Linked DNA regions of Youhaiella tibetensis. The protein of the gene in region 2 binds, or shares a complex with, the protein of the main gene of each other region. Links are inferred from orthologs where the notes say so. Each region holds a gene or a part of one and is shown on either strand. Other genes may lie near its edges.

Region 1 (15,822 bases), 430 kb from region 2 along the record:
TACCCGACCATGTGTCCCGGGTCGAAAAATAGATCGCCGAATAGAACAGCGGCCCGAAGATCGAGGCGATGCTCACCATGCTGGCCAATACGCCCTGCAATTGCCCCTGCTTGTCCTCGCCTACCTGACGGGTCAACAGCGATTGCAGGGCGGGAATGCCAACCCCACCCAGTGCAAACAGTGGCGCGAGGGCAAAGAGAATCCAGCCATGCGTCGCAAAGGCCAGAACCACGCAGGCCGTGGTCTCGAAAGCCATGCCGATCAACAGCGCCTTCTGCTCGCCAAAGCGCGACGCGACCGGCCCGGTCAGGAAGGCTTGCGCCGCCGCATGGAAGAGACCGAAACTCGCCAGCGAAAGCCCCACCATCAGCGGCGAGAAATCGAACCGGTCCTCGGCAAAGAGCACCCAGGTGGTGCCGTAGACCTGCCCCAGGAAGTTGAACGCCAGCCACAGCCCGACCAGCGGCAGCAGCATGCGCAGGCTCAAGGCCCAGTGAATGGACTTGAACGGGTTGAGTTCGCTTAACTCCAACAGTTTTTTCTCGCCCGGACGCGATTCCGGCAGGATGAAAAGCGCCAGCGCGAAATTGACGGCGTTGAACACCGCTGCAAGCAGGAAGGGCGAGCGTATCCAGTACTCGCCGAGCAACCCGCCGATGACGGGCCCCAGAATGAAGCCGATGCCGAAACATGCGTTGAGGTATCCGAACCGCTGCGCGCGCGTCTCCTCGGGCGAAATGTCGGCAATGTAGGCGGTGGCCACGGCGATATTGGCGCTGGTGATGCCGGCGATGGCGCGGCCGAGTACCAGCATCCAGAGCTGCGGCGCGAAGGCCAGGACCAGGTAGTCGATGGCAGCTCCTGCCAGCGATACCAGCAATACGGGCCTTCTTCCGAACCGGTCGCTGAGCATGCCCAGCACGGGCGCGAAGACGAACTGCATCAGTGCATAGAGCGAGAGGAACCCGCCATAAAGCACGGCGATGTTGCTCTCGTGCGCGACCTCGCGCAGCAGCTCGGGCAGGATGGGAAAAACCAGGCCGATGCCCACTGAATCCAGCGTAACGGCCACGAGAATGACGAGTAGTCCCTTAGGCATTATGTCCTCGCCTTGCGGATTATGTTCCGCCTTTGTTCTTCACTGAGGTAGCAGCAGGTCACCGTCCTTGGCAACACTGTCTGCGGCGAATGTGATGGATGTTCAGGCCCGAACGCAGCCAACCTCGCCCAGGTGCTCGCCAAAATCACTCCCCTTTTCGCCAGAAAATCTGGCTGGCCCCCTCTTGTCTTTGCTCCCGACCTGTATGAGGTCCGGGGTGAAATCGAGGCCAGGAAACCCCTCCGATCTTCTTGCCGATGCACGGGGCCGAGACGAAGATCGCGGCACTCCAGGGGTAGCGAGCAGCGCCGTTCAACAAAAAACGGCGCCCTGAGGCGCCGTTCTCCTATTCACTTGCAGTGTGTAGTTCAGTGCGGCAGGCCTGCCTCGGCCTCGCTGCCATCGGCGGCCTCTGCGGCGATCGGCGCTTCCACCTTCTCGTCGTAGTTCCACTCGATCGGCTCGGGCTCGCGCACCAGGGCGTGCTTGATCACCTGATCCATGCGGCTCACCGGGATGATCTCCATCCCCTTGGTCACGATCTCCGGGATTTCCTGGAGGTCACGCACGTTCTCTTCGGGGATCAGCACCGTCTTGATGCCGCCGCGCAGCGCCGCAAGAAGCTTTTCCTTGAGGCCACCGATCGGCAGGACGCGACCACGCAGGGTGATTTCACCCGTCATCGCCACGTCGTTGCGCACCGGAATGCCGGTCATCACCGAGACGATGGCGGTGGCCATGCCGATACCGGCAGACGGACCATCCTTGGGCGTAGCGCCTTCCGGCACGTGCACGTGGATATCGCGGCTGTCGAACAGCGGCGGCTTGATGCCGAAGTCGATCGAACGCGAGCGGACATAGGCCATCGCGGCGGTGATGGATTCCTTCATCACTTCCTTGAGGTTGCCCGTAACCGTCATGCGGCCCTTGCCCGGGGTCATCACGCCTTCGATGGTCAGCAGCTCGCCGCCCACCGGAGTCCATGCCAACCCCGTAACCAGACCCACTGCCGGCTCCGCCTCGATCTCGCCGTGACGGAAGATCTGCGGCCCGAGATACTTTTCGAGCAGCTCGTCGTCGATCACGATCTTCTTGGACTTGCCCGAGAGGATGTCGCGAACGGCCTTGCGCATCAGCTTGGAGATTTCGCGCTTGAGCGTACGCACACCGGCTTCCCGGGTGTACTTCTGGATCAGCGCCGTCAGCTGGGCATCGGGGAGCTCGAACTCCTCGGGGCGCAGCCCGTTCTCCGCCAGCGTCTCGGGAATGAGGTGCTGAAGGGCGATTTCCTTCTTTTCCTCTTCCGTGTAGCCGGACAGACGAATGATCTCCATGCGGTCCATCAGCGGACCCGGAATGTTGAGCGTGTTCGACGTCGTCACGAACATCACGTCCGAAAGGTCGTAGTCGACCTCCAGGTAGTGGTCGTTGAACGTCGCGTTCTGTTCCGGATCGAGCACTTCGAGCAGCGCCGAGGACGGATCGCCCCGGAAGTCCTGGCCCATCTTGTCGATTTCATCGAGCAGGAAGAGCGGGTTGGACTTGCCGGCCTTGCGCAGCGACTGGATCACCTTGCCCGGCATGGAGCCGATATAGGTGCGCCGGTGACCACGGATCTCGGCCTCGTCCCGCACGCCGCCGAGCGACATGCGCACGAATTCGCGGCCGGTCGCCTTGGCGATCGACTTCCCCAGCGACGTCTTGCCGACGCCCGGAGGACCCACGAGGCACAGGATCGGCCCCTTGAGCTTGCCCGTGCGGCTCTGCACCGCCAGGTACTCGAGGATGCGTTCCTTGACCTTCTCGAGGCCATAGTGATCGGCATCAAGCACTTCTTCGGCCAGGTGCAGGTCGCGCTTGACCTTGGATTTCTTGCCCCACGGGAGGCTGAGCATCCAGTCGAGGTAGTTCCGCACGACCGTGGCTTCGGCCGACATCGGGCTCATCTGCTTGAGCTTCTTGACCTCGGCATTGGCCTTGTCGCGGGCTTCCTTGGAAAGCTTGGTCTTCTTGATGCGCTCTTCGAGCTCGGTAACCTCGTTCGAGCCTTCTTCGCCGTCACCCAGCTCACGCTGGATCGCCTTCATCTGCTCGTTGAGGTAGTACTCGCGCTGGGTCTTCTCCATCTGGCGCTTGACGCGCGAGCGGATGCGCTTTTCGACCTGCAGGACACCGATCTCGCCTTCCATCAGCCCCAGGATCTTCTGGAGCCGTTCGGCAACCGAGACCGTCGCGAGAAGGTCTTCCTTCTCGGCGATCTTGATCACCAGGTGCGAGGCAATGGTATCTGCCAGCTTGGAGTGGTTCTCGATCTGCCCGACGGCAGTGACCACTTCGGCCGAGATCTTCTTGTTGAGCTTGACGTAGTTCTCGAACTCCGTCTGCGCCGAGCGAGCCAGGGCTTCTACCTCGACCGGGTCGGTCTCGGGTTCGGCCAGCACGGTGGCTTCGGCTTCAAAATAGTCGACCGTCTGCAGGTAGCGGTCGATCGTGGCGCGGTTCAGACCCTCCACGAGCACCTTGACCGTCCCGTCCGGCAGCTTGAGCAGCTGCAGCACGGAGGCGATGGTGCCGGTCGAATAGATCTGATCCGGCGACGGATCGTCGTCCTGGGCATTCTTCTGCGTCACGACAAGAATATGCTTGTCGTCGCGCATCACCTCTTCGAGGGCCTTCACCGATTTCTCGCGGCCCACGAAAAGCGGAACGATCATGCCAGGGAATACAACGATGTCGCGCAGGGGCAGCACGGGATAGACCCGGTCGCGGCTGAACTCGGCGCCTGAAGTGACATCCGTCATGTTTTATCCTTTCCGGGGCGTGCTGAAAGGGAGGAGATTCTGATTAGCGCGCCCGTAGCAACCAGGCAAACGCTCCAAGTGAGCCGTTCGGCTGATTCTGCTACCTTAAATAGGGTGATCCGAACAGGACACAAGTCAACGTCGCGGGAAAGATCGTGATTAACAGCCTTTCGGAATTGATCGACCCGTTTCGACACCCTTTCAGCGCTGTTCCATCGCCTCCCCGACATAATGCGCGCGGGGTCGGATGAGTTCACCACCCTCGACCTGCTCCAGTGCATGAGCCAACCAGCCCACGCAGCGCGCCATGGCGAAAAGCTGGAGAGGCGCGTCACCGGGCAGCCCATAGGCGGCCGTCATCGCCGCCAGGGCAAAGTCCACGTTCGGCCGCTCGCCGACGACACGCTCGGCGACGGCGCTGAGCGCCGAAAACGCCGGCGGCACCGGCAACGCCTCCAGCAGCACCTGGGCCCTGATATCCCCTTGCGGGTAGAGCCGATGGCCGAACGTCGGCAGGGGTCTGGCCTGCGCCAGCCAGTCGCGCACCGCACGCTCCGCTCCGTCCCTCTCGACCGCGCCCACCAGGGCCGAAACGCCCGCCGCCGCGCCGCCATGAAGTGGCCCCGTGAGTGTACAAAGCCCGGAAAGCGCCGCCGCCGAGAGCGCCGCGCCGGTTGACGCCGTCACGCGTGCTGCGAATGCGGAGGCGTTGAGCTCGTGGTCTGCTAGCAACACGAGAGCCTTGCGGATCGCATCCGTTGCCTCCGGCTTCCCCCAGGCAGTTGCGGCACGCTCATGGATGGCCCCGGTCCGCCCGCCGGTGATGGCGCCGACCAGCGTTCCAAGTACGCTCTCCGCCTCACGCTTGAGGACGGCCGTCGAACGCCCGAGCGAAGGCATGTCATGGGCGGCGCGGCCGGCCAGCAAGAGGAACGCCGCCTCGAGCGGCTCCCCGCTCCCCGGCTCGCCATTGGCCAGCTTGACCGCGCGCCCCTGCCACAGCAGAGCGGCGACATCCTCGAGGGTCGCACGTCCGGCCAGTTGCACTACGTCCCGGCCTCGATAATAGAGCCGGCCATCCGCCACCGTGGAGATGGCCGACGGCAGAATGGGATCGCCCCAGCGGATGGCTTCGCTCGCCACCGTTTCCGCCTTGCGCCGACCGGTCCCGCGCCCCGCCAGGCGCCGAACATCCTCTCCCGAATAGAGGCTGCGCCGGGAATCGGCGGGATCCTTCTTGGACCGGATGCGCCCGCGGCTCACATTTGCGTAGAGCGTCTGCGGTTGCGTCCCCAGCACCGCCAAAGCCTCGCTGGAGGTCATCCAGTCGGACAACATATTGATCCTTTCGATCAAGATTGACGTCAACCATTACGGACCTACTTTCTCTCCAAAAGCAAGGAGAAGTCCGATGAAAAGTGGATTGGAAGATGTCGTTGCCGCTGAAACCGTCCTGTCAGATGTTGACGGCCAGGCCGGTCGCCTGATCATTCGAGGCGTTTCGCTCGATGACCTGGTCGGCTCCCGCTACGAAGATGCCCTCGCCCTGCTCTGGTCCGGCTTCTTCGACCTGCCGTCCGATCTGCCCGGCGCGCTCGCCCAGGCAAGAAAAGAAGTGTTCCGGCACGTGGGGGCAGCCGATTCCTCGCTCAGCCCCGTCGACGCCATCCGGGCGCTGACCGCGTTGATCCCGGACGGCGACGACCTGGGCACCGCGTTGCAGCTCGTTGCAGCGCCGGCGGTGTTTACCCCGGCCATCCTGCGTCTTCAGGCCGGCGCCAGGCCCCTGCCCCCGCAGACCGGCCTGGGTCACGCGGCCGATATCCTCCAGATGCTGACCGGCGAGACGCCTTCGCCGCGCCAGGCGGCGGCACTCGATGCTTATCTGGTGACGGTGTCGGACCATGGCCTCAACGCCTCCACCTTCACCGCCCGCGTCATCGCCTCGACCGGCGCCGGCCTGACGTCGGCAGTTCTCGGCGCGCTCGGAGCCCTCAAGGGGCCGCTGCATGGCGGCGCCCCCGGACCGGTCCTCGACATGCTGGATGCAATCGGCACCGCCGAGAACGCCGAGCCCTGGATAGAGGCAGCCCTCACCCGCGGCGACCGCCTGATGGGCTTCGGTCACCGCATCTACCGGGTGCGCGATCCACGCGCCGATGCCCTCAAGAGCGCGCTACGCCCCCTGACCGCCTCCGGCGAAGTGGATGCATCTCGCGTCGCGCTGGCGGAGGGCGTTGAAACGGCAGCCCTGGCGCTCCTCAAGCGCAAGAAGCCCGACCGCCCGCTGGATACCAATGTGGAGTTCTATACCGCGCTTCTGCTCGAAGCCCTCGGCTTCCCGCGCTCGGCCTTCACCTGCGTCTTCACCATGGGTCGTACGGGTGGCTGGATCGCCCATGCTCGCGAACAGGCCACTACGGGTCGGCTGATCCGGCCCCAGTCGCGCTATGTCGGCCCCATGCCGCAGCAGGCGGCCTAGCCCCAGCTCTCGCCCCATTCCGCCTTCCGTGCCACACGGAAGGCCTCTGGGTTGCGCTTGAGCACCTGCTCGCGACGCAACCCTTCCGGGGTGCACAATTCTAGAGTCACAGCAAACTTGTTGCGCTCGACCGGCTTGATGATCCGCGACGCGGGCTGCGCCGCGACTTCGGGCCGGGCCACTATCAGGTAGCTGAACTTTTCGTCCTCATAAGGAAGCGTCGCGCCCTTCATCCGCATGTGGTCGCGGCTGCGCTCGAGGCGCACGGTGAAGTGGCACCAGTCCCCCTCGGGCAGCGGACACTCGTGCGCGTGCGGGCAAGGCGCCACCATGGTCGCGCCGTCCGCCAGCAGCGCGCGGCGAACGTCCATGAGGCGCTGGTAGTCCCTGGGCCGGCCGGGCTCGATAATGGCAAGGATGCCCCCGCAACGGCGCCAGAGGTCGAGCGCGGCCGCCACGACACGCCCGTCGGCGAGTTCGGTCAGCGAATAGCTGGCCACGACCAGATCGAACCGGGCGTCACCAAGTCCCGTCTGGCCCAGCTCTCCGCGCACAACCGTAGCCGGCAACGCGCCTTCTGCAAGCGACGCCGCCAGGCGCAGGAACGCATCGCCATGATCCATCATGGTCGTCGAGCCCAGATCCGGCCATCGCTCGAACGCGGCCCAACTGGCCGTCCCCGGCCCTGCGCCCGCATCGAGCATGGTCTGTGGCGCAAAGCCGGCTGCACGGGCCGCGGCCTCGTCGAGCACCCGCTCGACCGCAGCATAGGTCGCGGGCATCCGGCTCATGGCATAAGCCAGGACATCATCGGAAACCCCGATATGGCCCGAAGAGGCGCGGAACTCGCGGTACTTTTCCGAAATGGCTTCAGAGCGCTGTGCAAGCCCCGCCCGCGACTTCCCCGTCGCGAGTTCGGCCAGCCGAACCTTGAGCCTTTCAAGCAAACCTGCAGTCAACTGGGAATCCCCGAAACAAAAAACCGGGGGCAGCGCTATGGCTGCCCCCGGCAAAAATCAATCCCGTCTCGCGCCTCAGGCGCCGGCGGGAAGCTCTTCCTTCTTGCGCTCCGCATAGATGTAGAGCGGACGAGCGTCCTTGCCGTTGACGACTTCCTCGCTGATCACGACTTCCTCGACGCCTTCGAGAGACGGGAGGTCGTACATCGTGTCGAGCAGGATCGCTTCCATGATCGAACGCAGGCCGCGAGCACCGGTCTTGCGCTCGATTGCATGCTTGGCGATCGCCTTGAGCGCGTCCTCGTGGAAAGTCAGTTCCACGTCCTCCATCGAGAACAGGCGCTGGTACTGGCGCACCAGAGCGTTCTTGGGAGCGGTCAGGATTTCGATCAGGGCGGGTTCGTCCAGGTCTTCCAGGGTCGCGATCACCGGCAGACGGCCGATGAATTCCGGGATCAGGCCAAACTTGACCAGGTCTTCCGGAGCCACGTCCTTGAGAAGGTCGCCGACGCGACGATCCTGCGGGTCCTTCACCACCGCGCCGAAGCCGATGCCCGAACCTTCGCCGCGCGCCGAGATGATGCGCTCGAGGCCGGCAAACGCGCCGCCGCAGATGAACAGGATGTTGGTCGTGTCCACTTGCAGGAATTCCTGCTGGGGATGCTTGCGGCCGCCCTGGGGCGGAACGGAAGCCACCGTACCTTCCATGATCTTGAGCAGTGCCTGCTGCACGCCCTCGCCCGAAACGTCACGGGTGATCGAGGGATTGTCCGACTTGCGGGAAATCTTGTCGACTTCGTCGATATAGACGATGCCGCGCTGCGCCTTCTCCACGTTGTAGTCGGCGGCCTGCAAGAGCTTGAGGATGATGTTTTCCACGTCCTCGCCGACATAGCCGGCTTCGGTGAGCGTGGTGGCATCGGCCATCGTGAACGGCACATCCAGGATGCGCGCCAGCGTCTGGGCCAGAAGCGTCTTGCCGGTACCGGTCGGACCGATCAGCAGGATGTTGGACTTGGAAAGCTCAACGTCCTGATTCTTGGTCGCGTGGTGCAGGCGCTTGTAGTGGTTGTGGACCGCAACGGACAACACGCGCTTGGCGCGCGCTTGGCCGATCACGTAATCGTCCAGGATCTTGCAGATCTCGGCCGGAGTGGGAACACCGTCCGCCGACTTGACCATCGACGTCTTGTTCTCTTCCCGGATGATGTCCATGCAGAGCTCGACGCATTCATCACAGATGAACACGGTCGGGCCGGCGATCAGTTTACGAACCTCGTGCTGAGACTTGCCGCAGAACGAGCAATACAGCGTGTTCTTCGAGGATTCGCCGTTCGTTGTCTCTTTGGACATCCTGTCACTCCCGGGGGCAGAGCGCCCCCAAAAACCGCGCTAGAGGGTTAGTCTAGCGCATGGCGCTTAAACAAAATGTAAGCCAGACCGACCTTAAAGATCGATCCGGCCCTGCGCAATCACACCATTGTCACAGTTAACGTATGTCGCGAAATGGCGTTAACGGCCAACTCAGACCGCTTCCGGCACTGCGCGCTTCTCGAACACGCTGTCGATGAGGCCGAAGTCCTTGGCTTCTTCGGGGCTCAGGAAACGATCGCGCTCGAGGGCGTTCTCGATCTCTTCATACGTGCGGCCGGTGTGCTTCTCGTAGATTTGATTGAGACGACGCTTGAGGCCTTCGACCTCGCGGGCGTGGATCAGGATATCGGTCACCTGACCCTGGAACCCGCCCGAAGGCTGGTGGACCATGATACGGGAATTGGGCAGCGAGGCCCGCATCCCGGCTTCGCCGGCCTGCAGCAGGAGCGAGCCCATCGAGGCCGCCTGCCCCATGCACAGCGTCGCCACGGGGGGGCGAATGAACTGCATGGTGTCATAGATCGACAGGCCAGCCGTCACCACGCCGCCGGGCGAGTTGATATAGAGGTTGATTTCCTTCTTCGGGTTTTCCGACTCGAGGAACAGAAGCTGCGCCGTGATCAGCGAAGCCATGTTGTCCTCGACCACGCCGGTCACGAAGATGATGCGTTCCTTGAGGAGCCGCGAATAGATGTCGAAGGCGCGTTCGCCCCGGTTGGTCTGCTCGACCACCATGGGAACGAGCGTATTCATATAGGTGTCGACCGGATCTCTCATGGATGCCCTTCTGGTGCCTGGATGACGAATCAGCGCGATTTGGCTGATTGCAGGGGATGGCGCCTTAATGCGCGGTAAAGCGAGACATAGGCAAGACTGGGGCGAGCTTCAATAGAGCTGCCCCCAACGCGCACGCCGTTCCATGTCAGCGGTTAATTCCGCGTTGCCCTGGAGCGGTTCGAGGCACGCCTATTCGGCGAAGACCACCGTAACGCCCTTCTTGCGGAAATAGGACTGCATCAGCTTGCGTCCCTGCCGATTGTTCTGCGCCAGCTTGCCTGGCTCGAACACAGCTTCCTTGACGCCCTCGCGCGCCATGGCTGCCTTCAGAGCAGCTACGTGAACGTCCAGCTCGGCATTGTCATTGCGCAGGGATGTGTAGATATTCTCCGTGGCCTCGGCCAGGGTCAGTTCGCTCATGGCGGCACTCCAGAATTGCTCCGGCCTTCCACTAACGACTTTTCCGCCAAGGGCAAGGCTCGGTTGCATTGCGCCGAGGGCGATATAGTGTCCGAGCTTGCTTCAACCACCGGTCTGCGATGATTTCTTCAACCGACGCCATAGCCCCTGCCCGCCGCGCTTCCGCCAATCCCCGCGATCCGGTCTTCTACCAGAACCCCTACGCCTTCTATGACGGCATTCACGCCACCTCGCCCACCTTCTTCTGGGACAATTATGGTCACTGGTGCTTCGCCGGCTTCAAGGAAGTGAACCAGCTCCTGCGCGACAAGCGTTTCGGCCGCGAAATCCTGCACGTGGCAACCCGCGAGGAACTGGGCTGGCCCGAACGCAAACCGCACGTCGCCGATTTCGACCTGGCCGAGAAGTACTCGCTCCTCAACCTTGAGCCGCCAGCCCATACCCGCCTGCGGACGCTGGTCAATCGCGCCTTCGTCTCCCGGCAGGTGGAACAGCTGCGCCCCCGCATCGCCGCCCTCGCCAATGAACTGATCGATGGCTTCGAAAAGGACGGGCAGGTCGAGCTGATCCACGCCTATGCGGCACCGATCCCAGCCATCGTCATCTCCGAGATGATCGGCGTGCCGACCGAAATGGCCATGCAAGTCGTCGCCTGGTCCAATCGCATGGTGACCATGTACATGTTCGGCGTGACCGAGGACACCGAGCGGGATGCAAACCAGGCCTCTGCCGATTTCATCGCCTATATCCGCACGCTGATCGCCGAACGTCGCGTACGGCCGACCGAAGACCTTCTCACCCACATGATCACGGCCGAGCAGGATGGCCAGAAGCTGACCGATGACGAGATCGTCTCGACGGCGATCCTGCTGCTCAATGCCGGCCACGAGGCCACGGTTCACACGACTGGCAACAGCGTCAAGACGATCATCGAGAGCGGGATCGACCGCAAGGCGATCTTCGCCAGCGACGAGCAGACCGCCGCCACGGTCGAGGAATGCCTGCGCTTCGACGCCCCGCTCCACATGTTCACGCGCTTCGCGCTCTCGGACATCGAGCTCGACAACGGTGTCTCCCTCAGGAAGGGCGACCAGATCGGCCTCATGCTCGGCGCCGCCAACCGCGACCCTGTGCGCTTCGCCAACGCCAACACCTTCGACCCCTTCCGCACCGACGGCCAGAACGTCAGCTTCGGGGCCGGAATCCACTTCTGCATCGGCGCGCCCCTGGCCCGCATCGAGTTGCAGATCTCCCTCAAAACCCTCTTCGATCGCCTTCCCGGCCTGCGCCTCACCAAGGAGCCGAGCTACAACAACGTCTACCACTTCCACGGCCTGGAGGAATTGCAGGTCGCCTGGTAGGTCCTACGAGAAATCTGCGACGAAGGCCGCCATCTCGCCCCGGCTCCCAAGCATCGCTTTGGAGCCGGGAAAGTCCTCAAACAGCTGCAGGTGCGCGGCATGGCAACTAGAGTTGCGGCGTAGACGATACTCCGAGATCCACACGAGCAGTTCGGCGAACCCCTCATCGCTTCCTCCGCCCTGAACACCCCTCTCCCTCACGTTTGCGAGACATTCTTCCTCCGGCAGGTCGAGCCAGATCAGTTGCGTCGCCCGTGGCATGGCAACGCCCGCCAGCCAGCCGTAAACCCCCTCCATGATCCAGTTCTCGTCCCGAAGGCTCGCCTCGCGCACTTCATTTGCGACAACCTGATTGTCCCGGGCCACGCCGTACTGGCCCGGCTCCCAGCGCAGGTCATCGAGATGGATGATCGGCAAGCCCAGCTTCTGACCCAGCGCCCGTGCGAGCGAGGTCTTGCCGCTGCCGCCATTGCCAAAAATCAGTATCCTCTGGCCCACCGCCTGCTCCTCGCCCGATCACGCCGAAGTGAGCGTGACGAGTTCCCAACTCTCAAATATCGATCGCCTCCCTCGGGAGACCACATCATGCAGAGCTACCTGTTCCTCGCCATCGCCATCGTCGCTGAAGTCACCGCTACGAGCGCCCTGCGCGCCTCGGAGAGCTTCACCAGGCTCGGGCCGTCGCTCATTACCGTCGTCGGCTACGCAGTCGCCTTCTACTGTCTCTCGGTGACCCTCAAGACCATGCCCGTCGGCATCGCCTACGCCATCTGGTCGGGCGTCGGGATCGTGCTGATTTCCGCCATCGGCTGGTTCATCTTCGGCCAGAAGCTCGACCTGCCCGCCGTCCTGGGCCTCGCTCTCATCGTGGCGGGCGTATTGGTCGTGAACCTCTACTCCAAGTCCGTCGGCCACTAGCCCCGGAGCAATCCATTCAGCACTGCCGGGATCAGTCCCGGCAGGTCCTCGCTGATCAGACCCGGCCCATCGAACCGCGCGGCCGCGTCTCCGTGCATCCACACGGCGGCGGCCGCCGCCTCCAGCCCGGGCATGCCCTGCGCCAGCAGGCCCGCCACGATACCCGCCAAGACGTCGCCTGATCCTGCCGTCCCCAGCGTCGCTGGCGCGTTGGCGTTGATGAAGGCTCGCCCGTCAGGCGCCGCTATGACGGTATCTGCGCCCTTGAGGATCACGACAGCCCCCGAACGGGCCGCGGCTGCGCGCGCCATCTCGACCTTCGATCCGGTCATCTGACCGAACACCCTGGCGAATTCGCCTGTATGCGGGGTCATGACCACAGGCCGAGCCGGATCGGTCGCGATCAGGCGGAACAACTGCTCGGGATTTTCAGCGAAGCTGGTAAGCGCATCGGCATCGAGAACCGCCGCTGCGCCGCTCTGGAGGATCGTGGCCACGTTCTCGAGCGTAACCTGCCCGACCCCGGCGGCCGGACCGATCACCACCGACCTGGCCTTCGTCTGGCCCAGCACCTGCTCGAGCGCGGCCCATTGTGGTGCTTCCTTGAGCATGATGGAGGTGACGTGGTTTGCGTGGACCAGAAGCGCGTCGCGCGCTCCGGCCAGGCTCACCAGCCCTGCCCCGGCCCGCAGCGCCGCTTCGGCGGCAAGCCGCGACGCTCCGGTCTGCAACGGCCCGCCTGAGATCACCACGCAATGGCCACGCGTATATTTGTGCCCGCCGGGCGCCAGGTGCGGCAACTGCCAGTGCTCGGGCCCGTTCTCCCAGGCCTGTGCCCCAATCGGCGCCAGCACGCTATCGTCGATCCCGATGTCGGCGACGACAATCTCGCCGGCATTTTCCCGACCGGGCAGGAGCAGATGCCCGGGCTTCTTGCGGAAGAACGTAACGGTGAGCGTCGCATTGATCGCCGCGCCACGCACGGCGCCGCTCTCGCCATCGACGCCGCTCGGCACATCGACGCTGATTACCGTCTTGCCGGCGCCATTGACCGCCTCGATGATGGCCTTGAGCTCGCCCTCGACGTCCCTGTCGAGTCCCGCTCCCAGCAGCGCGTCGATCACCATGTCGGCGTCGCGCACCAGTTCAGGGCGAAAACTCTCGATACGGCCGGTCCAGGCGTCGGCATTGGCAGCGGCCTCACTCCGCAGCCGCGAACGGTCGCCATGCATCACCAGGTGCACCGGCCAGCCTTTCTCCTTGAGCTGCCGCGCCACGACGAACCCGTCGCCGCCATTGTTCCCCGGCCCGCACAGAACCAGCACGGGCATCTGGTAGTAGCGTTCGAGAATGGTGCGCGTCACCGCCGAGCCCGCGTTTTCCATCAGGCGCGCATAGCTCAGCCCCGATTCTGCCGTCAGTCGGTCGGCCTGGGACATCTCCGATGGAGTCAAAAGCACTGAATCGCTGGTGTTGCCCATCGCACGCTCCGCCACTCGCATTGCCCCCCACACCTTGTCCCACAAGGCCGGGAGCTTGAAAAGCAAAAGGGCCGCCCCGAAGGACGGCCCTTGCAAGTCAAACCACTGAAATCTTAGTGGTGATGCTCTTCCGGCACGTCGTACTCGTCGTCTGCCTGGATCAGCTTGCCGAGCTCTTCGCCCGACATCTTCTTCTCGGTCTGCTCGGCGAGATCGGCGACGAAATCGACGACCTTGTTCTCGAAGATCGGAGCGCGCAGCGAAGCCAGCGCGGTCGGGTTCTTGCGATAGTAGTCGTAAACCTGCTGTTCCTGGCCGGGGAAGCGACGAACTTCGGCGATCAGGGCCTGCTGGTGCTCGTCATCGGTGACCTCGACCTTGTTCTCGTTGCCGATCTCGGCAACGACCAGGCCCAGGCGCACGCGGCGCTCGGCGATCTTGCGGTACTGTTCCTTGGCGGCTTCCTCGGTCGTGCCCTCGTCTTCGAAGGAACGGCCGTGGTGTTCGACCTCATGGACGACACGCTGCCAGATGGTGTTGAACTCGGCGTCCACGAGCTGCTCGGGAACGTCGAACTTGTGGCCCTCATCGAGCGCGTCCAGGATCTGGCGCTTGACGTGCTGGCGAGCCATGGAGGCGTTGGCCGCATCCATCTGCGACTTGATCGCTTCGCGCAGGGCCGCAACGTTCTCGAGGCCGAGCTTCTTGGCGAACTCGTCGTCCAGCTCACCCTCGCGCGGACCATCCACGTGCAGGATCGTAGTGGCGAACACGGCATCCTTGCCGGCAAGCGACTTCTGGCCGTAGTCGGCCGGGAAAGTCACCTTCACGTCCTTGGTTTCGCCCTTCTTCATGCCGATCAGCTGATCTTCGAAGCCGGGGATGAACTCGCCCGAACCGACGGTCAGGTGAGCATGGTCGGAGGTGCCGCCGTCAAACGGCGTACCGTCGATGGTGCCCACGAACGAGAGACCGAGGTGGTCGCCCGTCTCGACGACGCCGTTCTCGCCCTTGTCCTCAAAGCCCTTGTTCTGGGCGAAGAAGCGATTGAGTTCCTTGTCGACCTCGGCATCGCTGACTTCGACAACCGGCTTTTCGACCTTGATGCCCTTGAAGTCCATCAGCTTGACCGGGGGCAGCACTTCGTAGCTGACGTCGAACGCCAGGTCGGCGCCGCCGTCCAGGATGCGGTTCAGCTCGGCCTGGTCTTCCGGAAGGTCGACCTTGGGCTGGGTGGCGGCGCGCTCGGAGCGCTGATCGAGCGTCTCGGAGACGCCGGCGTTGATGGCCTCTTCGAGCACTTCGGACATGGCGGAACGGCCATAGACCTTCTTGATGTGCGAAACCGGCACCTTGCCCGGGCGGAAGCCCTTGATCACTGCCTTGCCCTTGAGGTCCTCGAGCTTTGCGTCGAGCCGGGACGCCAGGTCCTTGGCCGGAATCACAACGGCCAGCTTGCGCTTGAGGCCTTCGTTGAGGGTTTCTGTGACCTGCATTCGGTTCAATCCCGTATTCATTGATCTCTAGCGGCCGAGGGGGTTCTCGGAGTGTGAGTGGTGCGGGTGAGAGGACTCGAACCTCCACGCCTCGCGGCGCTGGAACCTAAATCCAGTGCGTCTACCAATTCCGCCACACCCGCAAACACGGTGCCCTTGGCCCGGTTTGGGCGCAGGCTCTACCCTATGTTAGGGTGTCAGTCAAAGCCTCATTCCATTGGGTTTGCACAGGCTCGTTGCGAACTCCGCCTAATTTAGGCGCAAACGCCGCCCCAGGCGGAACGCAATCCGCACGTTTCACGCGCACAATGCACAAAAAATAGTCATACGGCGATTTTCTTCGCTCGTGTTGTAGTTGTGCGATCCCTCGCAAGGTCTTGTAAACCTCATGTTTTGCGAGGCACTGGCACAACTGGCACGCCCCCTGCATACGGTTAAGCGGCACCCGACCGGGGGGCCCGGAACGCTGACTGGCGTTCCTTGTTTGCAAGACCGGACGACAAGTTCGACAGGAGACGCCAAGTCTCCGCCGAACCGTCCTCGTGGAGGCGCGCAATGAAGAAAATCGAGGCGATCGTTAAGCCGTTCAAGCTCGACGAAGTCAAAGAGGCGCTGCAGGAAGTTGGCCTGCAAGGCATCACCGTGACCGAGGCC
Region 2 (15,431 bases):
AGCGCCTCGAGGCGCGGAGAAGCGGTGGTGATCACCTGCACCACGATCGAGGCCGTGATGTAGGGAATGAGGTTCAGCGCAAAAATCGCCATGCGGTGCACAGCACCACCGGCGAAAAGATCGAGCATGCCGAAAATGCCCTGCTGAGAGCTCTGGAAGCTCTGAGCAAAGGCGGACGGATCGATACCGGGAACCGGAATATAGGTGCCCAGACGATAGACGAGCAGCGCGCCCAGTGTGAACCAGATGCGCTGCTGAAGGGCCTTCGCCTTGGCGAAGGTCGCGAAATTGAGATTTTTAGCCAGTTGCTCGGCTGCGGACGCCATAATCGCTCCCCAAACTAAGGGCCGGAGCCCTTAGGCTTCAGCCGTCGCTTTTGCCTCAGGGATATCGACCTTGCCACCCGCAGCTTCAATAGCGGCGACAGCGCCGGCCGAAGCGTGAGCAACCTTGAAGGTAACCTTCTTGGCGGTGAATTCACCCGAAGCGACCAGGCGCACGCCGTCCTTGGCGCGACGCACGACGCCGGCGGCCACCAGGGCTGCTTCGTCGATCACGTTCTTGGCGTCGAGCTTGCCGGCATCGATCGCCACCTGGATGCGGTCCAGACGCACGACGTTCCACTTCTTGGGATTGTGCGAATTGAAACCACGCTTGGGCATACGCATGTGAAGGGGCATCTGGCCGCCTTCGAAACCATTGATGGCAACGCCCGAACGCGCGGTCTGGCCCTTGCCGCCACGACCACCGGTCTTGCCCTTGCCCGATCCGATACCGCGTCCAATACGGACACGGGTCTTGGAGGAACCCTCGTTGTCGCGGAGTTCGTTCAAACGCGCCATTTGCGTCACCTGTTCCTGAGAGCGCGTTCTACGAGGAACGTGCTGCAATCAAATAGTGGTCGGACCGGCCGAAGCCGGTCCGCTTTATCTTACTTACCGTCGACCACGCGGACGAGGTGCGGGAGCTTGGCGATCATGCCACGAACTTCCGGCGTGTCCTTGAGCGTGGACTGCTTGCGGATCTTGTTCAGCCCGAGACCGATCAGGGTCGCGCGCTGGGTCTTCTCGCGGCGGATCGGGCTACCGATCTGCTCAATGGTCACAGTCTTGTCGGCCATGTCTCTTCTCCGTTCCGAGCGCTGCGCTCAGATCAAGCTTCGGCAGCAGTCTCGCCACGGCGAGCCTGCAGTTCCGAAACCTTCAGGCCACGGCGAGCCGCAACCGAACGCGGGCTGTCAACGCGCTTGAGCGCATCGAACGTGGCCCGAACCATGTTGTAGGGGTTCGCGGTGCCCTGGGACTTGGCGACGATGTCGTTGATCCCGAGGGTCTCGAACACGGCGCGCATCGGACCGCCGGCGATGATGCCGGTACCCGGAACGGCGGCGCGCAGGATCACCTTCCCTGCCCCGTGACGGCCGACCACATCGTGGTGCAGCGTACGGGCATCGCGCAGCGGCACGCGGATGAGCTGGCGCTTGGCCTGCTCGGTCGCCTTGCGGATCGCCTCGGGAACTTCACGGGCTTTGCCGTGACCGAAACCGACGCGGCCCTTCTGGTCGCCCACAACCACGAGAGCGGCGAAACCAAAGCGCCGACCGCCCTTCACCACCTTGGCCACACGGTTGATGTGGACGAGGCGGTCGATGAATTCGCTTTCGCGCTCTTGAACGTCTTTCATAGCTTATCCAGCTCTTCTATTTCGTCGCCAGGGTCAGAACTGCAGGCCGCCCTCACGGGCAGCGTCTGCAAGGGCCTTGACCCGGCCGTGATAAAGGTAAGCGCCGCGGTCGAACACGACCTCGGAAACACCGGCCTTGGTGCCGCGCTCGGCGATCAGCTTGCCAATGGTGGCAGCTGCTTCAGCGGTGGCGCCATTCTTGACCGAAGCCTTGACGTCCTTGTCGATCGTCGAGGCTGCAGCCAGCGTACGGCCGGTGGCGTCGTCGATGATCTGCGCGTAGATATTCTTGTCCGAACGGAAAACCGACAGACGCGGGCGACCGAAGGCGCGAGCCTTGAGTGCGCGGCGAACGCGGGCCTTGCGGCGATCCGCTCCTTTTGCAGTGATAGCCATTGCCGGCGCTCCTTACTTCTTCTTGCCTTCTTTCTTGGCCACGAATTCGCCCGCATAGCGGACGCCCTTGCCCTTGTAGGGCTCGGGCTTACGGAAGCCTCGAATGTTGGCCGCAACCTGGCCAACCTGCTGCTTGTCGATGCCCGTCACGACGATTTCCGTCGGAGCCGGCACGGCCAGCGTGATTCCCTGGGGAGCCTCATAAACCACTTCGTGGGAGAAGCCGAGGGAAAGCTTGACGTCCTTGCCCTGCATGGCGGCACGATAACCGACGCCCTGGATCTGCAGCTTCTTCTCGAAGCCGTCCTTGACGCCCGTCACGATGTTCTGGAGCAGCGCGCGGGTGGTACCCCAGGCAGCGCGGGCTTCACGGGTATCGTTGGCCGGCGAGACCACCAGACCTTCTTCGCCCTGTTCGACGTTCACGATATCCATGAGCTCGAGGCTCAATTCGCCCTTGGGGCCCTTGGCGGTAACCGTGCGACCATTGATGGTCACGGTCACACCGCTCACTGCTGCGACAGGCTTTTTGCCAGTACGGGACATTTCTTCAAACCTTTATGAGTAATCGTCTTACCGCGCCTTAGAAGACGCGGCAGAGTACCTCGCCACCAACGTTCTGTGCCTTCGCCTCGTGGTCGGCCATCACGCCCTTGGGGGTCGACAGGATCGACACGCCAAGACCATTGGCAACCTGAGGGATATTCTTGACCGACGCATAGACGCGACGGCCCGGACGGGACACCCGCTCGATAGTGCGGATGACCGGCACGCTGTCCGAATACTTCAGCTCGATTTCGTATTCCGAAATGCCGTTCGCAAACTTGATCTCGTGATAGCCACGGATGAAGCCTTCGGTCTGCAGCACGTCCAGGACGCGGGCACGCAGGGTCGAAGCCGGCGTGTTCACGCTGTCCTTGCGGCGCAGCTGGGCATTACGAATACGGGTGAGCATATCCCCGATCGGATCGGAAAGGGCCATTCTTATTCTCTCCTTACCAGCTCGACTTGACCAGGCCCGGGATCTGACCCAGGTTGCCAAGTTCGCGCAGGGCAATACGGCTCAGCTTGAGCTTACGGTAGTAAGCGCGCGGGCGCCCCGAAACTTCACACCGGTTACGCACGCGACCCGGAGCCGAATTGCGCGGAAGTTCAGCCAGCTTGAGCTGAGCCTTGAAGCGCTCTTCCGGGGTTGCGGACTTGTCCATGCCGATGGCCTTCAGCGCGGCGCGCTTGCCGGCATAGCTCTTGGCCAGCTTGGCCCGGCGCTTGTTCTTTTCGATGGCGCTCGTCTTTGCCATATCGTCCTCTTTCTCGCGTACCGTTACTGACGGAACGGGAAGTTGAATGCCTTCAGAAGCGCGCGGGCTTCGTCGTCGCTCTTCGCCGTGGTGCAAACCACGATGTCCATACCCCACACCTGGTCGATCTTGTCGTAGGCGATTTCGGGGAAAATGATGTGTTCCTTGATGCCCATAGCGTAATTGCCACGGCCGTCAAAGGAATTCGGGTTCAGACCGCGGAAGTCGCGGACGCGCGGCAGGGCGATGTTCACCAGGCGGTCCAGGAATTCGTACATGCGCTGACGGCGAAGGGTGACCTTCACGCCCAGGGGCATGTTCTCGCGAACCTTGAAGCCGGCGATCGACTTGCGAGCGTGGGTGATGACCGGCTTCTGACCGGAGATCAGCTCGAGGTCGGACGCGGCGGCCTTGACCTTCTTGGTGTCGTTGACGGCTTCGCCAACGCCCATGTTCAGCACGATCTTCTCGAGCTTGGGGATCTGCATCGGGTTCTTGTACCCGAATTCCTTCACCAGGCCGGCGCGGATCGCCTCGTCATACTGCGTCCGCAGACGCGGAATGTAGGTCTCAGCCATCGATCACATCTCCGGTGCTCTTGGCGATGCGCTTCTTGGCGCCATCTTTGATCTGGAAACCGACGCGAGTCGGCTTGCCGTCCTTGTCGGCAACGGCAATGTTAGACAGGTGGATCGGGGCTTCCTTGGTGTAGATGCCCGCATCCTGGGACGCCGTCTGCTTGGTGTGGCGGCGCACCAGATTGATGCCCTGCACGACCGCGCGGGTCTCATCGGGGATAACCTGCAGGACCTTGCCGGTCTTGCCCTTGTCCTTGCCGGTCAATACGACGACGTTGTCGCCTTTTTTGATCTTGGCGGCCATTACAGCACCTCTGGAGCCAGCGAAATGATCTTCATGTGGTTCTTGGCGCGAAGCTCGCGCGGAACCGGCCCGAAGATACGAGTGCCGATCGGCTCTTTCTGATTGTTGATCAGCACGGCCGCGTTCTTGTCGAAGCGGATAACCGTACCGTCGGGACGACGGATGTCCTTGGCCGTGCGAACCACGACCGCCTTCATCACCTGGCCCTTTTTGACGCGGCCGCGCGGGATCGCATCCTTGACCGACACAACGATGATGTCGCCAACCGACGCGTACTTGCGATGCGAGCCGCCCAGCACCTTGATGCACATGACACGACGCGCGCCGGAATTATCCGCGACGTCGAGATTTGACTGCATCTGAATCATGACTGGATGCCTTCTTGTTACACGGCCCGCCCAACCGGCTCGCCGCCCTTAAACCCTAAATTCTTACGAACCCTGAACGAGCGTCCAACGCTTGTTCTTGGAGATCGGTGCGCATTCCTCGATCCACACGGTATCCCCGACCTTGGCGACATTCGCCTCGTCGTGAGCGTGGTACTTCTTGGACCGGCGCACGGTCTTCTTCATCACCGGGTGCGTGAAGCGGCGTTCGACGCGCACCACCACGGTCTTGTCGTTCGTGTCGGAGACCACCGTCCCCTGCAAAACGCGTTTTGGCATTGGGACTGCTCCTTACTTCGCTGCGTTCTTTTCGGCCAGCACGGTCTTGATGCGCGCGATCTCGCGGCGCACTTCCTTGACACGTGCGGGCTTTTCCAGCTGCTGGGTCGCGCGCTGAAAACGCAGATTGAACTGCTCTTTCTTCAGGCTCAGAAGCTGGTCCTTGAGCTCATCGGCCGTCTTGGCCCGAAAATCACTGGCTGCCATCTTCGCCTCTTAATCGTTGATGCGGGTGACAACCCGCGTCGTAACCGGAAGCTTCATGGCGCCGAGACGCAGGGCTTCCTTGGCGACGTCCTCGGGGACGCCGTCGATTTCGAACATGATGCGGCCCGGCTTGACGCGCGCGGCCCAGAATTCCACCGAACCCTTGCCCTTACCCATGCGGACTTCGGTCGGCTTCTTGGAAACCGGCAGGTCCGGGAAGATGCGGATCCACACCCTGCCCTGGCGCTTCATCTCGCGAGTGATCGCGCGGCGGGCCGCCTCGATCTGACGCGCGGTGACGCGCTCCGGCTCGGTCGCCTTCAGGCCGAACTGGCCGAAGTTCAGATCCGAGCCGCCCTTGGCCACGCCGTGGATGCGGCCCTTGTGGGCCTTGCGGAACTTTGTACGTTTTGGTTGCAGCATGGCTCAAATACCTTCTTAGCTGGCTGCCTGGGCCGAGCGACGGTGCGACGGGCCCTCGCCACCTTCGGTGGCACGGCGCTCGTGAGCGGTCGGATCGTGCTCAAGGACTTCGCCCTTGAAGATCCAGACCTTGATGCCGATGATGCCGTAGGTCGTGGAAGCTTCAGCAAAACCATAGTCGATGTCGGCGCGCAGGGTGTGCAGCGGCACGCGGCCTTCGCGGTACCATTCGGTACGGGCGATATCGGCACCACCGAGACGGCCACCGACGTTGACGCGGATACCGCCGGCGCCCATGCGGATGGCGGTCTGCACAGCACGCTTCATCGCACGGCGGAAAGCCACGCGGCGTTCGAGCTGCTGGGCAATGCCCTGAGCCACCAGGTTCGCATCGGTCTCAGGCTTGCGCACTTCGACGATGTTGATGTGCACTTCGCTGTCGGTGAACTTCTTCACCTTGGCGCGGATCTTGTCGATGTCAGCGCCCTTCTTGCCGATCACGATGCCCGGACGGGCAGTGTGGATCGACACGCGGCACTTGCGGTGCGGACGCTCGATGACGATCTTGGAAACGGCAGCCTGCTTGAGGTCGGCCAGGAGAGCCTTGCGGATCTTCAGGTCTTCCTGCAGGAGCGCGCCGTACTCGCCCTTGTTGGCGTACCAGCGAGAATCCCAGGTACGGTTGATCCCGAGACGCAGACCGATCGGATTAATCTTCTGGCCCATTATGCCGCTTCCTCAACTTGCCGCACGACGATCGTCAGGTGCGAGAACGGCTTTTCGATGCGCGAGGAGCGACCACGACCGCGAGCGGTCCAGCGCTTCATCACCAGCGAGTTGCCGACGAAGGCCTCGGCAACGACCAGAGCGTCGGTGTCCAGACCATGATTGTTTTCCGCGTTCGCGATGGCGCTCTCGAGCACCTTCTTGACCTGGCCGGCAATGCGCTTGTGCGAGAACTGCAGCTCGGCAAGAGCCTTCTCGACCTTCTTGCCGCGGATCATCGCGGCAACCAGGTTCAGCTTCTGCGGGCTGATGCGCAGCATCCGCAGAACGGCCTTGGCCTCGTTATCCTTGAGCGCGCGGGGAGTCTTCTGCTTGCCCATGATTACTTCCTCTTGGCCTTCTTGTCGGCCGCGTGCCCGTAATAGGTACGGCTGGGAGCGAACTCACCGAACTTGTGACCAATCATTTCTTCGGTGACCGACACCGGCACATGCTTGTGACCGTTGTGAACACCGAAGGTGATGCCGACGAACTGCGGCAGGATGGTCGAGCGGCGGCTCCAGATCTTGACGACCTCGTTGCGACCCGACTCGCGTGCCTTGTCCGCCTTCTTGAGCAGGTACCCGTCGACGAACGGACCCTTCCAGAGTGAACGTGCCATGACTTACCGGCCCTTCTTGACGTGACGCGAGCGGACGATGAACTTGTCCGTCGCCTTGTTGGTGCGGGTCTTCTTGCCCTTGGTCGGCTTGCCCCACGGCGTAACCGGGTGACGGCCACCGGAGGTGCGGCCTTCACCACCACCATGCGGGTGGTCGACCGGGTTCATGGTAACACCGCGGTTGACCGGCTTGCGACCGAGCCAACGGTTGCGACCGGCCTTGCCGATCGAGGTGTTCGAGTGGTCCTGGTTCGAAACCGCGCCAACGGTGGCGAGGCACGAGCCGTGGACACGGCGCTGTTCACCCGAGTTGAGGCGCAGGATCGCCCAACCGGCGTCACGGCCCACATACTGAGCATAGGCACCTGCCGAACGCGCGATCTGGCCGCCCTTGCGGGGCTTCAGCTCGACGTTGTGCACGATGGTGCCGACCGGCATGCGCTCGAGCGGCATGGCATTGCCCGGCTTCACGTCCACGCTCGAAAGCGAGGACACGATCTTGTCGCCGGCTGCCAGACGCTGGGGAGCGATCACGTAAGCCTGCTCGCCATCGGTGTAGGTCACCAGGGCGATGAAGGCGGTACGGTTCGGATCGTATTCCAGACGCTCGACGGTAGCTTCCATATCGAACTTCACGCGACGGAAGTCGACGATACGGTAGCTGCGCTTGTGACCGCCACCACGATGGAACGCGGTGATCCGGCCAGCGTTGTTACGGCCGCCCTTCTGCGAAAGACCGACGGTCAAACCCTTGACCGGCTTGCCCTTCCAGAGTTCCGAGCGGTCGACAGTGATGAGCTGACGGCGGCCAGGAGAGGTGGGATTATATTGTTTCAGAGCCATTTTTCTCTCTCACCCCTTACAGGCCGGTCGAAATGTCGATCGACTGCCCATCAGCGAGGGTCACCACAGCCTTCTTGACGTCGTTGCGGACGCCGAGCTGGTTGCGGAAACGCTTCACCTTGCCCTTGCGGACGAAGGTGTTGACAGCCTTGACCTTGACCGAGAACAGCGCCTCGACGGCAGCCTTGATCTCGGGCTTGCTCGCATCGACCGCAACGTCGAACACAACCTGGTTGTGCTCCGACAGGTTCGTCGACTTTTCAGTCACGACCGGGTTGCGGATGATGTCGTAGTGCTTGAACGTGCTCATGCGAACCGTGCCTCCAGCGCTTCGAGCGCTGCCTTGGTCAGAACGAGCTTCTGGCGACGCAGGATATCAACAACGTTGATGCCCTGGACCGGAAGCACGTCGATCTGCGGAATGTTGCGCGCAGCGAGCGCGAAATTCGCATCAACCGTAGCGCCGTCGATGATCAGCGCGCTCGTCCATTCACGGGCGCCGAAAGTCTTGCGAAGATCGGCAGTCTTGGGAGCCTTGGTCGCGACCGTATCCACGATCACCAGCTCGCCGGCCTTCACCTTGGAGGACAGCGCATGCTTGAGAGCAAGAACGCGGACCTTCTTGGGAAGATCGATGGCATGGCTGCGCGGCTCGGGACCGAACGCACGACCACCACCGCGGAACTGCGGGGCAGCCTTGTTGCCGTGACGAGCGCCGCCCGAACCCTTCTGCTTGACCGACTTCTTGCCGGTGTAAGCGATCTCGGAGCGATGCTTGACCTTGTGGGTCCCGGCCATCGCCTTGAGCTGCTGGTAGCGGACCATGCGGTGCAGGATGTCCGTGCGGGGCTCGAGGCCGAACACGTCGTCCTTGAGCGTCACGGAACCTACGTCTTTACCGTCTAGGTTGGTAATCTGGAGTTCCATTATTCATTCTCCCCCGCGACGGCGGCGGCCGGCTTGAACGAGCCAGGCGTAGCAACACCAGTAGGAGCGGGCTTCTTGACGGCGTCGCGGATCTGGATCCAGCCGCCCTTGGCGCCCGGAACCGAACCCTGGACCATGATCAGGCCGCGTTCGACATCGGTCTTGACGACCTTGACGTTCTGCGTGGTGACCCGCTCGGCACCCAGGTGACCGGCCATCTTCTTGTTCTTGAAGACCTTGCCCGGATCCTGGCGCTGACCGGTCGAACCGTGCGAGCGGTGGGACACCGACACACCGTGCGAAGCACGCAGACCACCGAAGTTCCAGCGCTTCATGCCGCCGGCAAAACCCTTACCGATCGAGATGCCCGTGACGTCCACGAGCTGCCCTTCGGCGAAATGGTCGGCCTGCATCGTCGCGCCAACCTCGATGAGGCTGTCAGCGTCGACGCGGAACTCAGCGACGTGGCGCTTGATCTCGACCTTGGCCGCGCCGAACTGACCGCGCTGTGCCTTGGGCGTGTTCTTCGCCTTGGCGGTACCGGCGCCCAACTGCAGCGCGGTATAGCCGTCCTTGTCTTGCGTGCGCTGGCCCACCACCTGGCAGTTCTGCAGCCCGAGCACCGTGACCGGCACGTGGGTGCCGTCCTCGGTGAATATGCGGGTCATGCCCAGCTTCTGTGCGATCAAACCAGAACGCATCGGTTGCTACCTTTTCAATTTAGCGCTGGACCGGGTCATGTTTGTCAGAGGACCCTTTTTCTGGTCAGCGCGGAAACTCCGTCACTCAGAGCTTGATTTCGACGTCGACACCGGCGGCGAGATCGAGCTTCATTAGCGCGTCCACGGTCTGCGGAGTCGGATCCACAATGTCCAGAAGACGCTTGTGGGTACGGATCTCGAACTGTTCGCGGCTCTTCTTGTCGATGTGCGGCGAACGGTTGACGGTGAACTTTTCAATTCGCGTCGGCAGAGGGATCGGGCCGCGAACCTGCGCACCCGTGCGCTTGGCCGTGTTGACGATCTCGCGCGTGGACGTGTCCAGGACACGATGGTCAAAGGCTTTGAGCCGAATGCGAATGTTTTGACCGTTCATCTTGTTTTCCTAGCGAAAAATGGAACGCGGCGCGCAACGCGGCGCGCCGCGATTTACATTTCCGTCCTTACTTCAGGATCTTGGCGACGACGCCGGCGCCGACGGTACGGCCACCTTCACGGATAGCGAAGCGGAGCTTCTCTTCCATGGCGATCGGAACGATCAGCTGGACGTTCATGTTGATGTTGTCGCCAGGCATCACCATTTCGGTGCCTTCCGGCAGGGTCACAACACCAGTCACGTCGGTCGTGCGGAAGTAGAACTGCGGACGGTAGTTGGCAAAGAACGGCGTGTGACGGCCACCCTCTTCCTTGGTCAGGATGTAGGCTTCGGCAACGAAGTCCGTGTGCGGAGTAACCGAACCGGGCTTGCAGAGGACCTGGCCGCGCTCGACCTGAGTACGGTCGATACCACGGATCAGGGCACCGATGTTGTCGCCGGCCTGCCCCGAGTCGAGCAGCTTGCGGAACATTTCAACGCCGGTCACGGTCGTCTTCTGGGTGGCCTTGATGCCGACGATCTCGACTTCTTCACCAACCTTGACGATGCCGCGCTCGACACGGCCGGTCACCACGGTGCCGCGACCCGAGATCGAGAACACGTCTTCGATCGGCATCAGGAACGGCTGGTCAACCGGACGCTCCGGCTGCGGAATGTACGAGTCGACATTGCGCATCAGCTCGAGAACGGCCTCGTGGCCGAGCTTCGGATCGCCGTTGTTCAGGGCTTCGGTGGCCGAACCCTTGATGATCGGAATGTCATCGCCCGGGAATTCGTACGAGGACAGCAGCTCACGGACTTCCAGCTCGACGAGCTCGAGCAGTTCCGGATCGTCGACCATGTCGCACTTGTTCAGGAACACGACCAGAGCCGGCACACCGACCTGACGGGCGAGCAGGATGTGCTCGCGGGTCTGCGGCATCGGGCCGTCGGCAGCCGACACGACCAGGATCGCGCCGTCCATCTGGGCGGCACCGGTGATCATGTTCTTCACATAGTCAGCGTGGCCGGGGCAGTCGACGTGAGCGTAGTGACGGTTCTCGGTCTCGTACTCGACGTGAGCGGTGTTGATGGTGATACCACGAGCGCGCTCTTCGGGAGCAGCGTCGATCTGGTCGTACGCCTTGAAGGTCGCGCCACCGGTCTCAGCGAGAACCTTGGTGATAGCAGCCGTCAGCGACGTCTTGCCATGGTCAACGTGACCGATGGTGCCGATGTTGCAGTGCGGCTTGGTGCGCGAGAATTTTTCCTTCGCCATCGCTTTTCTCCGTAATCCGCCAGCGTTTCATGCCAGCGGGTAAGTTTGATCTCTTTTAAATCAGGCGTACTTGGCCTGGACTTCGGTGGCCACCGCCTGCGGGACCTGCTCGTAGTGGTCGAACACCATCGAGTACTGTGCACGACCCTGGCTCATCGAGCGGAGGGAGTTCACGTAGCCGAACATGTTCGCCAGAGGCACCAGGGCGTCGACGACCTGCACAACGCCACGGCTTTCCGTGCCACGGATCTGACCGCGGCGGGAGTTCAGGTCGCCGATGACGTCGCCCATGTATTCTTCAGGCGTCGTAACTTCAACCTTCATAACCGGCTCGAGGATCTTCGGACCGGCCTTCTGCAGAGCCTCGCGGAAACCAGCGCGGCCAGCGATTTCGAAGGCGAGGACCGAGGAGTCCACGTCGTGGTAGGCGCCGTCCGTCAGGACGAACTTCACGTCCACGATCGGGAAGCCGATCAGCGGGCCAGAGCCCATAACCGATTCCACACCCTTCTGCACGCCCGGGATGTATTCCTTCGGAACGTTACCGCCGACGACTTCCGAAGCGAACTGGAAGCCGGCACCCGGCTCATTGGGTTCGATGCGGAACTTGATGCGGGCGAACTGACCCGAACCACCCGACTGCTTCTTGTGGGTGTAGTCGTGCTCGACCTGGCGGCTGATGGCTTCACGGTAAGCCACCTGCGGCTGACCGATATTGGCCTCGACCTTGAATTCGCGCTTCATGCGGTCGACGATGATGTCCAGGTGAAGTTCACCCATGCCCGAGATGATGGTCTGGCCGGACTCTTCGTCGGTCTTGACGCGGAAGGACGGATCCTCGGCAGCCAGGCGAGCGAGCGCGAGGCCCATCTTTTCCTGGTCGCCCTTGGACTTCGGCTCGACCGAGATGTCGATAACCGGATCCGGGAATTCCATGCGTTCAAGGATAACCGGAGCACTCGGGATCGTCAGCGTGTCGCCCGTGGTGGTGTCCTTCAGACCCACGATGGCCACGATGTCGCCCGCATAGGCTTCGGTGATCTGCTCGCGGCTGTTCGCATGCATCTGGAACATGCGACCGACGCGTTCCTTCTTCTCCTTGACGGTATTCTCAAGGGAAGCACCGGCCTCGAGGTGACCCGAGTAGATGCGGCAGAAGGTCAGCGAACCCATGTGCGGGTCGTTGGCGATCTTGAAGGCCAGCATCGACAGCGGCTCTTCGTCCGAAGCGTGACGCTCGATCTCGGCACCGGTCTTGACGTCGATGCCCTTGATGGCAGGGATGTCGATCGGGGACGGCAGGAAGTCCACGACGGCGTCGAGGAGCGGCTGCACGCCCTTGTTCTTGAACGAGGAACCGCAGAACACGGGGTAGAACTTGGCATCGACCACGCCCTTACGGATCAGACGACGCAGGGTGTCCTTATCCGGGGCATTGCCTTCCAGGTACGCTTCCATGGCCGCATCGTCGATCTCGACGGCGGTCTCGACGAGACGCTCACGGTACTCTTCGGCGCGGGCCTTGAGGTCTTCCGGAATCTCGACGACGTCCCACTGGGCGCCCAGCTCTTCGTTGCGCCACACGAGCGCATTCATCTCAATGAGATCCACGACGCCCTTGAAGTCGCTTTCAGCGCCGATCGGCAGCTGCATGACCAGGGTGGTGATGCCCAGGCGCTTCTTGAGGGTATCGAGGCAGTAGTAGAAGTCGGCGCCGGTCTTATCCATCTTGTTGACGAAGATGAGACGCGGAACGTGGTACTTGTCGGCCTGGCGCCAGACGGTCTCCGTCTGGGGCTCAACGCCTTGGTTACCGTCGAGCAGAGCCACGGCACCGTCGAGAACACGCAGCGAACGCTCGACTTCGATGGTGAAGTCCACGTGGCCGGGGGTGTCGATGATGTTGAAGCGGTGCATCACGCCATCGCGCGACTTCCAGAACGTGGTGGTCGCAGCCGAAGTGATGGTGATGCCGCGTTCCTGCTCCTGCTCCATCCAGTCCATGGTAGCGGCGCCGTCATGGACTTCGCCGATCTTGTGGGACTTGCCGGTGTAGTAGAGGATTCGCTCGGTCGTCGTCGTCTTGCCAGCATCGATGTGAGCCATGATGCCGAAGTTACGGTAGCGATTAATCGGGTATTCGCGTGCCATGATGAGCTCCAACTACCAGCGGTAGTGCGAGAAGGCACGGTTGGCGTCAGCCATACGGTGCGTGTCTTCGCGTTTCTTGACGGCCTGGCCACGGCCATTGAGCGCATCCATCAGCTCGCCCGAGAGGCGCTCACGCATGGTGTGCTCGCCGCGCTTGCGGGCGGATTCGATGAGCCAGCGGATGGCCAGGGCCTGCTGACGATCGGTACGGACTTCAACCGGAACCTGGTAGGTCGCACCACCGACGCGGCGCGAGCGCACTTCCACGGCCGGACGAACGTTGTCCAGGGCAGTGTGGAAGACGGTGATCGGATCCTGCTTGGTCTTGGCCTGCACGATGTCGAAAGCGCCGTAGACGATGCCTTCAGCAGCCGACTTCTTGCCGTCCAGCATAAGGGAATTCATGAACTTGGTAACGACGATGTCACCGAACTTTGCGTCCGGGTGAACTTCGCGTTTCTCTGCGCGGTGGCGACGGGACATTAATAGAACTCCTTACTTCGGACGCTTCGCGCCGTACTTCGAGCGACGCTGCTTGCGGTCCTTGACGCTCTGAGTGTCCAGAACGCCGCGCAGAACGTGGTAGCGAACGCCGGGAAGGTCGCGCACGCGGCCGCCACGGATCAGGACCACGGAGTGCTCCTGAAGGTTGTGGCCTTCACCCGGGATATAGGAAATCACTTCGCGGGAAGTGGTCAGACGGACTTTGGCCACCTTGCGGAGGGCCGAGTTCGGCTTCTTGGGGGTCGTCGTGTACACACGGCTGCAAACGCCACGCTTCTGCGGGTTCGCTTCCATCGCCGGGACTTTGTTCCGCTTCGGCTTGGCCTGCCGGGGCTTGCGGATCAACTGATTAATGGTCGGCATTGCGCTCTTTCCATCCGTCCGAATTCAAAATGGTTCAGGCGTAGCAAACCAAAAGGCGCCCGCTCGAACCTCATTGAGGATCGGCGGCGCCGGGATGCAGCGGACCACTTCCATTTGGAAGCGTTCATGCGCACAAGAATGTCTACGTCTGTTACCAAAACTAGTGTGTTTGAGTTTCTTGGATGCCCGCGTCAGGCGGCAGATACCCGGTTGAAACTCACGACCGACCGTTAAGGTGGGCTGCGTATACCGCCCGAGTCCCCGCCCGTCAAGGGCAAGGTCCTAAAAAAGGGTGTCACATGGCCCGCATGCGCGGGGGTTATGGGACATTGCCCCCTCCTCCGGGAAGCCGGATCGGAATTGCTCCACGAACAGCCGGGCGGAAGGCCTCGTATATAGGTGTATTTTTCGTTATCAGAAGAGCGGGGCACGACAATTATGGTCCATGGGGGACCTGAGGAGACTACGATGACTTTCAAGGCTTTGATTCTCGGCGCCGCGATCGCGCTGGGAGCGACGGGCTCAGCCTTCGCCGCCGGATCCGACCTGGTCGACGGCAACGACGTCGATACGATTCTCGAGCTGGCCCGCGGCTATGGCAGCGCCAGCCTGGAGAAGCAGGACAATGGCGATCCCAAGATCAAGGGCGATATCGACGGCATCACCTATGCCATCTACTTCATGAACTGCACCAAGGGTAAGAACTGCGAGGACCTGAACTTCTATTCGGGTTTCCTTGACCTCAAGCCCGACATGGACGTCATCAACGCCTGGAATCGCGACAAGCGCTTCGGCAAGGCCTATCTCGACAGCGACGGCGATGCGGTGGTCGAGATGGACCTCAACCTCGAGCACGGTATCTCGACCGACAACCTGGACGCCGACATCTCGGTCTGGAGCCTGGTCGTGGGTCAGTATGCCGAGCACGTCGGCTACAAGAAGTAACCGGCGATTCCCGGTTCGAGAGTTTGGAAGGGCGGCCTGGCCGCCCTTTTTTCTGCCTAGCTCACCACCGCGATGATGAACCCGTCATAACCCTTGCTCCCCACGGTCTGCATCGCCGTGGCCGAGATGCGCGGGTTCGAGCCCAGGATTTCGAAGGCCGCGCGGGCCCCGCCCACATTGGCATCTCCAGTGTCGCCCCGGGTCACCGCCCCGTTGCGGATGACGTTGTCACAGATGATGACCGTCCCTGGCCGCGCGAGCTTGAGCGCCCAATCGAGATAGCCCGGATTGTTCGGCTTGTCGGCATCGATGAAGATGAGGTCGAACGGCCCTGCCCCTTCGGCGGCCAGGTGCGGCAGTGTTTCGAGCGCCGCGCCCGTGCGCACCTCGATCATCGAGCC

Evidence for each region.
Region 1: the proteins of rpsG (region 2) and tig are in contact, whole or in part, in a crystal structure (PDB 3GTY), measured with the Thermotoga maritima proteins. The link is inferred for Youhaiella tibetensis from one-to-one orthologs. Residues at the interface, in WP_004081843.1 of Thermotoga maritima: Lys34, Lys52, Lys55, Glu59, Arg62, Gln63, Glu66, Asn67, Lys69, Val71, Arg95, Ala109, Lys110, Lys111, Gly112, Arg113, Pro114, Glu117, Glu121, Ile124, Ala125, Tyr127, Asn128, Asn129, Thr130, Gly131, Lys135, Asp139, Arg142, Met143; in WP_004081061.1 of Thermotoga maritima: Glu122, Val124, Val129, Leu130, Tyr133, Glu188, Gly259, Ile262, Tyr263, Glu266, Ser270, Glu273, Gln274, Glu277, Arg308, Gln311, Ile312, Ser315, Tyr316, Glu325, Arg329, Arg336, Leu363, Phe366, Trp367, Arg373, Leu377, Arg381, Leu384, Glu387.

The regions. Positions count from the first base shown.
Region 1 is NZ_CP041690.1:2,311,179-2,327,000, forward strand. The notes cover bases 12,978-15,822. They hold tig (trigger factor), read right to left. Parts: upstream 15,169-15,822; coding sequence 13,786-15,168; downstream 12,978-13,785. Other genes in these bases: FNA67_RS11285 (NAD(P)H-hydrate epimerase), read right to left, coding at 12,978-13,672; FNA67_RS11300 (P-II family nitrogen regulator), read left to right, coding at 15,724-15,822. Also shown: tet (Tet(A)/Tet(B)/Tet(C) family tetracycline efflux MFS transporter), read right to left, coding at 1-1,099; lon (endopeptidase La), read right to left, coding at 1,468-3,900; FNA67_RS11240 (citrate synthase), read right to left, coding at 4,102-5,223; FNA67_RS11245 (citrate synthase/methylcitrate synthase), read left to right, coding at 5,312-6,382; FNA67_RS11250 (small ribosomal subunit Rsm22 family protein), read right to left, coding at 6,379-7,341; ATP-dependent Clp protease ATP-binding subunit ClpX, read right to left, coding at 7,417-8,694; FNA67_RS11260 (ATP-dependent Clp protease proteolytic subunit), read right to left, coding at 8,866-9,492; FNA67_RS11265 (hypothetical protein), read right to left, coding at 9,682-9,912; FNA67_RS11270 (cytochrome P450), read left to right, coding at 10,032-11,273; FNA67_RS11275 (P-loop NTPase family protein), read right to left, coding at 11,277-11,771; FNA67_RS11280 (SMR family transporter), read left to right, coding at 11,859-12,191; more of FNA67_RS11285, read right to left, coding at 12,188-12,977. UniProt on the Bacillus subtilis protein: Involved in protein export. Acts as a chaperone by maintaining the newly synthesized protein in an open conformation. Functions as a peptidyl-prolyl cis-trans isomerase.
Region 2 is NZ_CP041690.1:2,738,132-2,753,562, forward strand. Bases 11,967-14,861 are described here. They hold rpsG (30S ribosomal protein S7), read right to left. Parts: upstream 13,702-14,861; coding sequence 13,231-13,701; downstream 11,967-13,230. Other genes in these bases: fusA (elongation factor G), read right to left, coding at 11,967-13,218; rpsL (30S ribosomal protein S12), read right to left, coding at 13,714-14,085; FNA67_RS13370 (YbjN domain-containing protein), read left to right, coding at 14,554-14,861. Also shown: preprotein translocase subunit SecY, read right to left, coding at 1-326; rplO (50S ribosomal protein L15), read right to left, coding at 357-842; rpmD (50S ribosomal protein L30), read right to left, coding at 932-1,120; rpsE (30S ribosomal protein S5), read right to left, coding at 1,153-1,683; rplR (50S ribosomal protein L18), read right to left, coding at 1,717-2,079; rplF (50S ribosomal protein L6), read right to left, coding at 2,092-2,625; rpsH (30S ribosomal protein S8), read right to left, coding at 2,663-3,061; rpsN (30S ribosomal protein S14), read right to left, coding at 3,075-3,380; rplE (50S ribosomal protein L5), read right to left, coding at 3,404-3,958; rplX (50S ribosomal protein L24), read right to left, coding at 3,951-4,262; rplN (50S ribosomal protein L14), read right to left, coding at 4,262-4,630; rpsQ (30S ribosomal protein S17), read right to left, coding at 4,694-4,927; rpmC (50S ribosomal protein L29), read right to left, coding at 4,940-5,134; rplP (50S ribosomal protein L16), read right to left, coding at 5,144-5,557; rpsC (30S ribosomal protein S3), read right to left, coding at 5,573-6,283; rplV (50S ribosomal protein L22), read right to left, coding at 6,283-6,663; and 10 more genes.